DNA from 3 places in the Buttiauxella sp. S19-1 genome. Region 3 is predicted to be linked to each of the others. Evidence: predicted binding sites of a transcription regulator. Region 3 holds the regulator's gene; each other region holds the start of a gene.

Region 1 (2,275 bases), on a different contig from region 3:
CGCCAGCACTTCTACTAGTGTGGAGCTTTGAGTTGCCCAAATCTCCATCGGGTCATGTTCTACCCATCCTGCTTTTGGGTAGATTTGCTGAAATTCGCGCTGCGAAACGCTAACGACGTTGGCATCGTGATCCAGGACGACGGCGCGAGAGCTGGTGGTTCCTTGATCGAGTGCGACAATGTATTTTTTTTCGTGAGTCATAATTTTGTCCTGAAGTCAGTCTTACAAAGAAGCATTTTGTTGTTTGGCGGCGCTGGATTTTTCTTCCTCTGCCACGCAAACATCACAAGGTAAATGGCGACCAATCAGCTTACGGTAACCAAAGGCACCTAACGCCGCGCCTACAATCGGGCCAAACACCGGTACCAGGAAGTAAGGAATATCACGGCCACCGGTAAAGGCGACGTCACCCCAGCCTGCTAACCAGGCGAAAAGTTTCGGGCCAAAGTCACGCGCTGGGTTCATGGCAAAACCGGTCAATGGTCCCATTGATGCGCCGATAACCGCAATCAACAAGCCAATCAGCAGCGGGGCTAACGGGCCACGAGGGACACCGTTGCCATCGTCCGTCAGCGCCAGGATAACGCCCATCAAAATGGCGGTAATCACCATCTCTACGGCAAAGGCCTGTACCAGATTAATGTGTGGGTTTGGATAGGTTGAGAAGATCCCCGCCAAATCCAGGCTTTCTACGCTGCCGCGCACCATGTGATGCGTCTGCTCGTAATCGAGGAATAAATTGTAATACAGGCCATACACCAAAGCTGCGGCACAGAACGCACCTGCAACCTGCGACACAATAAATGGCACCACTTTGCGTTTTTCAAAACAGGCGAAAAGCCATAATGCGATGGTCACCGCAGGATTGAGATGCGCGCCGGAAACCCCTGCGGTCAGGTAGATAGCCATCGCCACCCCTAACCCCCAGATGACGCTAATTTCCCACTGCCCGAAGCTTGCGCCCGCCACTTTTAAGGCGGCTACACATCCTACACCAAAGAAAATCAACAACGCGGTACCCATAAACTCGGCGATGCACTGACCTTTCAAGGTTGATGGAGCTGTCTGACTCATAATAGGGTCCTGAAGGCAAAATTAATGTTTATTGTTTGTTCGGGCATTCCCTGCCGCGCAGGTGCCATGTAGGCGTTGTGTTAATTTATCGTTAACGAACATAAACGAGAAATATCGAACTTTAAATTTGCGTGTCTCGTCATAAAAATGAGCGATCTCGCGCCAATTTGTGCGCATTATCACCCAGAGAAGATAACTTCGACATTCATAACCGCAATTAATGCGTTAACAAATAGTGATTTTAAGACATGCCGCCATTCGGTATATGCCGAAAAACGTTATGTTACGCAAAGAGCGCTTCAACTCGCTGGACACGGCTACTCACGCTACTTACAATCGAGACACGCTGCGTGGTGCGCATATATTCATAAGGTGTCTTCGGGGAATATCCGGGACGGGGATTTAGACATCCATCAACGCCTTGCAATTCAGGAGAGGTTCGAAATGTCATTTGAAGTGTTTGAGAAACTGGAAGCAAAAGTACAGCAGGCGATTGATACCATTACCCTGCTGCAGATGGAAATCGAAGAACTGAAAGAGACGAACACCAATCTGTCTCAGCAAGTTCAGCAATCTCAGAGCAATCATGAAGAATTAGTACGCGAAAACAATTCTCTGAAAGAGCAACAGCATGTGTGGCAGGATCGTCTGCACGCCCTGCTGGGTAAAATGGAAGAAGTGTAAGACCACAGCTTCAATAAAAACGGGCGCCCCAGGGCGCCCGTTTTGTTATTCGATTTTGTTACTCAATATCGAGGGGATCTTCGGAAAGGATAATGCCGGTGTTATCCGCATACAGATGGTCGCCGGAGAAGAATGTCACGCCGCCAAAGTTAACGCGCACGTCACTTTCGCCAACGCCAACACCAGCAGAGCCAACAGGAATGGCGGCAATTGCCTGAATACCAATATCCAGTTCCTCCAGGTCATCAACCTGACGCACGGCACCGTATACCACAATGCCTTCCCACTCATTTTGAGCCGCCAGACGGGCAAGTTCTGCGTCAATCAAAGCACGGCGTACAGAGCCGCCGCCATCGATCACCAAAACACGTCCACGGCCATTTTGTTCGAGCAGATCATACAACAATCCGTTGTCCTCGAAACATTTCACCGTGATGATTTGCCCGCCAAAGGACGACCGCCCACCGAAATTGGAAAACAGCGGTTCAACGACGTTGACATCTTCCTGATAGATGTC
Region 2 (2,275 bases), on a different contig from region 3:
AAATCTTCCAGGATGGCGTAATCGAATACCCTTCTCAAACGGCGAAACTGAGCCAGCCTTATCTTAATCGACCAGGGTACAGCGGTAACGATACGCTCGACAAGGCGAAGTATTGCCAGCTGATTGCTAAGGCTGATGCCGAAAACATGATTGTGCATTTCCATGCCATCGGTGACCGTGCGGTTCAGGAATCACTGGATGCCGTTGCCTGTACCCGCAAAGCGAACGGTAACAGCAATATTTTGCACAGCATTACCCACCTTGAAGTGGTCAGCCCGGAAAGTCTTCCACGCTTCCAGCAACTTAACGTGGCGGCATCAATGCAACTGTTGTGGGCTGGTATAGATAGTGATGGTGCGACAACTACCATGCTGGAAGGAAAAGTTCCGGCACCGTTATTAACACACCTCTATCCGGCTGGGGACTTATACCGCCATCACGCCTTAATTGCGGGAGCCAGCGACTGGCCGGTCTCCAGCCCTAATCCGTTACTGGCAATTTACACTGCAGTGACGCGTAAAGGGGAACTGGGCGAGCTTCCTCCAGATAGTGAAAAGATCGACCGGGCAGCGATGTTGCAGGCCTATACCATCAATGCGGCGAAAGTGATTGGTCGTGATAAAGAGATTGGCTCCATTGCTGTAGGCAAGAGTGCGGACTTCGTGCTGTTTGATCGCAATCTCGAGAAAGTCAGCATTGAAAGCCTCAGGGATGCAAAAGTTCTGTGGACGATGTTCGAAGGCCAACAGGTGTATCGCGGCAACTAGGTTGGGTTGATTGTCACCGTCGTTACAAGAGCTGCCATTTGGCGGCTCTTTTTTCGCTGTCATGGCAGAAGCTCTGTTCACGGCTTTTATGACAAACTGTCATCTTCAACTACAATTCTATCTGTCACACAAAAATAATCTTCGACAAAGTGATTGTTGTTATTGATATCAATTGATTGATTTTAAATGGTTTTATTTGTTGGTGTTCTGGGTGCAGGATGCCGTCATAAAACTGTCATATTTCGTACATTTAACTGTCACTAAACTGTCCTATTTTCTATCCTGCATTCACTAAACAACGATTTACGTTCACCTCTGCAGGAGACATTATGAAAGTTATGCGTACCACTGTCGCAACTGTTGTCGCCGCGACCTTATCCCTGACTGCTTTTGGCGCAAACGCCGCTGCAAGCCTGACTGGTGCCGGTGCAACCTTCCCTGCGCCGGTGTATGCCAAATGGGCAGATACCTACAATAAATCAACTGGTAACAAAGTAAATTACCAGGGTATCGGCTCCTCCGGTGGCGTTAAACAAATCATTGCTAACACTGTTGATTTCGGTGCGTCTGATGCCCCACTGGCTGACGACAAACTGCAACAAGAAGGGCTGTTCCAGTTCCCGACTGTTATCGGCGGTGTTGTTCTGGCAGTAAACCTGCCGGGCGTGAAATCCGGTGAGCTGGTGCTCGACGGTGCAACACTGGGTGACATCTACCTGGGCAAAATCAAAAAATGGGATGATGCAGCTATCGCTAAACTCAACCCAGGCATGAAACTGCCATCACAAAACATCGCTGTTGTGCGTCGCGCTGACGGTTCCGGTACTTCTTTCGTCTTCACCAGCTACCTGGCGAAAGTGAACGAAGAGTGGAAAACTAAAGTGGGTGCAGGCTCAACGGTAAACTGGCCGACAGGTTTGGGCGGCAAAGGTAATGACGGCATCGCAGCCTTCGTACAGCGTCTGCCTGGTTCAATCGGTTATGTTGAATATGCTTACGCTAAGCAGAACAACCTGGCTTATACCAAACTGGTTTCCGCAGATGGCAAGCCGGTAGTCCCTTCTGAAGAAAACTTTGCTAACGCGGCTAAAGGCGCGGACTGGAGCAAAACCTTCGCTCAGGATCTGACTAACCAGAAAGGTGAGGCTGCGTGGCCAATCACGTCCACGACCTTCATCCTGGTTCACAAAGAGCAGAAGAACCCAGAGCAAGGTGCTGAAGTGCTGAAGTTCTTCGACTGGGCTTATAAAGAGGGTGCAAAACAGGCTAACGAGCTGGATTATGCTTCCCTGCCAGATTCCGTGGTTGAGCAGGTTCGTGCTGCATGGAAGACCAACGTAAAAGACAGCTCCGGTAAAGCGCTGTACTAATTTTTTAAAGCTCGGGTGATAAAACCCGGTGTATAGAGTAACTTACGCCGGGTCAACCCAACACTACAAAGAGTAAGCTATGGCGGTAAGTAAGCCGACGTTCAAGTCCCCTGGCAAACAAGGTGATGTCATTTTCAG
Region 3 (2,275 bases):
TCCCTTCCGGCGTATGGTTTACCGCGTTGTACACCAGGTTTGAAATCGCGCTGCGTAGCTGTTCTTCATTACCGAAGACTTTGAGTGAGGGATCAATATCGAACTTTAACGTCTGCCTTTGCTGACTGAGGGTTTGCGCTTCTCGCTCCACCACACGCAGCATCAGTGGCACATCAATCTTTTCATTGAGCACCATTGCCGGTGCCGCTTCAATTTTAGATAGCGTCAAAAGCTGTTTCACCAGACCTTCCATCCGCGAAGTTTGCTCGCGCATGGTGCCCAGAGCCTTATCGCGCAGCGGCCCTTCAAGCGCCTGATCCTGCATCATCTCCAGATAACCTTGCAGTACCGTCAACGGAGTACGCAGTTCATGGCTAACGTTGGCAAAAAAGTTACGTCGCGCCCCTTCCAGTTGGTGCATCTGCGTGACATCACGTGCCACCATCAGCCACTGCTCGTCGCTGTATGGCATCACACGGAATTCCAGATGACGGCCATTGTTAAGCACCAGCGTCAACGGCCGGGCGAAATCTTTTTGCGTCAAATAGCGGGTAAATTCAGGGTAACGCAGCAAGTTAAGGATGTTCTGCCCGTTATCGTCCGGCCAGCGTAACCCCAGCAACTGTTGGGCCAGCCCGTTACACCAAAAAATGGTCCCTTCTTCGGTAGTCAGCACTACCGCATCGGGCAGTGATTCCGCGCCGCTGCGAAAGCGTTTGATTAAATTGCCTAATTCTTTACGGCGTTTTTTATTACGCAGCTGCATTTGATGAAGACCGTATAACAACGGATCCCAGCTCCCGCGACCAGGGGGCGGTGTCATACTGCGATCAACCCACAACCACCACGACAAACGAAGCAAATTCCAGAAATGCCAAACCAGCAGTCCTGTGACCGCCAGTAATAAAAACCAGGGTAAATAGCCAAAAATAAGGCCCAAGATGACAGCAGGTAAGCAACAGAGCAGCAGCTCCATCACCAACCTTTTCCATGACAGCCGTTCCAGCACGCGTCACTCTCCTGATAAGGAACTAAAAGCGGGTTGAGAACCGATAACCCGTACCGCGTACTGTTTGTACCATTCGATCATGCCCGCTATGTTCGAGCGCTTTACGCAACCGCCTGATATGTACGTCCACTGTTCTGTCTTCGACATACACATTGGTGCCCCATACATGGTTAAGCAACTGTTCACGGCTATATACCCGTTCCGGATGCGTCATAAAGAAGTGTAATAACTTAAATTCAGTTGGCCCCATGTCCAGCGGGTTTTCACCGGTCATCACGCGATGTGATGAAGGGTCAAGGCTCAGCCCGTGCATCTCAATAACCTCTTCCACCGCCATCGGAGAGATTCGGCGCATCACAGCTTTAATGCGTGCCACCAGCTCCTTCGGTGAAAACGGCTTGGTAATATAGTCATCGGCACCAACTTCCAGGCCACGCACGCGATCTTCTTCTTCACCTCGTGCTGTCAGCATCATTACCGGGATTTCCCGCGTCAATGCTTCACGCTTCAGGTGCTTGATAAACTGAATACCCGAGCCGCCTGGCAACATCCAGTCCAGTAAAATCAGGTCCGGGAAGGGTTCGATAAGCAGATTCACTGCACTGTCATAATCTTCCGCTTCTACAGGCTGAAAACCGTTTTGCTCAAGCACAAAGCTCACCATTTCACGGATTGGAGCTTCATCTTCTACGACTAAAATACGCTTCGCCATGATTCGCCCTGCTCAAGGAATAATTATAGTTGTTTCAATGCGGCGCCATTATGCGTCAGATTTATGACAGATTTATGAAAAACATGACTGTTTAGTGACTCATCAATTTGATTTATGACACAGAGACCTATGCCGTTTTCCGCCTCGCCCCCTTATAATCGAGGCCTCGCTTTTAAGCCACCGGACAGGTTATGCGCATAATTCACACATCAGACTGGCACCTTGGTCAAAATTTTTATACCAAAAGCCGCGGGCCGGAGCATCAGGCTTTTCTTGAATGGCTGCTGAAAGCTGCCGTTGAACATGATGTGGATGCAATAATCGTCGCGGGCGATATTTTTGATACTGGCTCGCCACCAAGCTATGCGCGAGAACTGTATAACCGCTTTGTGGTGCAACTCCAGTCTACCGGCTGCTCACTGGTGGTGCTCGCCGGTAACCATGACTCAGTTGCCACATTGAACGAGTCCCGTGAACTGATGGCGTGTCTTAACACTTATGTCGTCGCCAGCGCACGCCACGATACCAGCCAGCAGGCAATTGTACTGAATACG

Evidence for each region. The regulator PhoB, encoded in region 3, activates phosphate uptake and scavenging genes when phosphate is short. The targets are predictions, from matches to a motif close to CTGTCATAAAACTGNCNNAT.
Region 1: the regulator PhoB is predicted to act here: its motif matches at 1,211-1,230, upstream of MES37_RS10865 (MIP/aquaporin family protein).
Region 2: the regulator PhoB is predicted to act here: its motif matches at 989-1,008, upstream of pstS (phosphate ABC transporter substrate-binding protein PstS).

The regions. Positions count from the first base shown of each region.
Region 1 covers NZ_JAHWLU010000038.1:35,656-37,930, reverse strand. Annotated here, with positions in the region: gene glpK (glycerol kinase GlpK) at 1-201, opposite strand, end outside; gene MES37_RS10865 (MIP/aquaporin family protein) at 223-1,074, opposite strand; gene zapB (septal ring assembly protein ZapB) at 1,519-1,758, shown strand; gene rraA (ribonuclease E activity regulator RraA) at 1,817-2,275, opposite strand, start outside.
Region 2 covers NZ_JAHWLU010000019.1:16,124-18,398, forward strand. Annotated here, with positions in the region: gene MES37_RS06880 (amidohydrolase) at 1-767, shown strand, start outside; gene pstS (phosphate ABC transporter substrate-binding protein PstS) at 1,097-2,137, shown strand; gene pstC (phosphate ABC transporter permease PstC) at 2,217-2,275, shown strand, end outside.
Region 3 covers NZ_JAHWLU010000004.1:71,729-74,003, reverse strand. Annotated here, with positions in the region: gene phoR (phosphate regulon sensor histidine kinase PhoR) at 1-1,009, opposite strand, end outside; gene phoB (phosphate response regulator transcription factor PhoB) at 1,032-1,721, opposite strand; gene sbcD (exonuclease subunit SbcD) at 1,913-2,275, shown strand, end outside.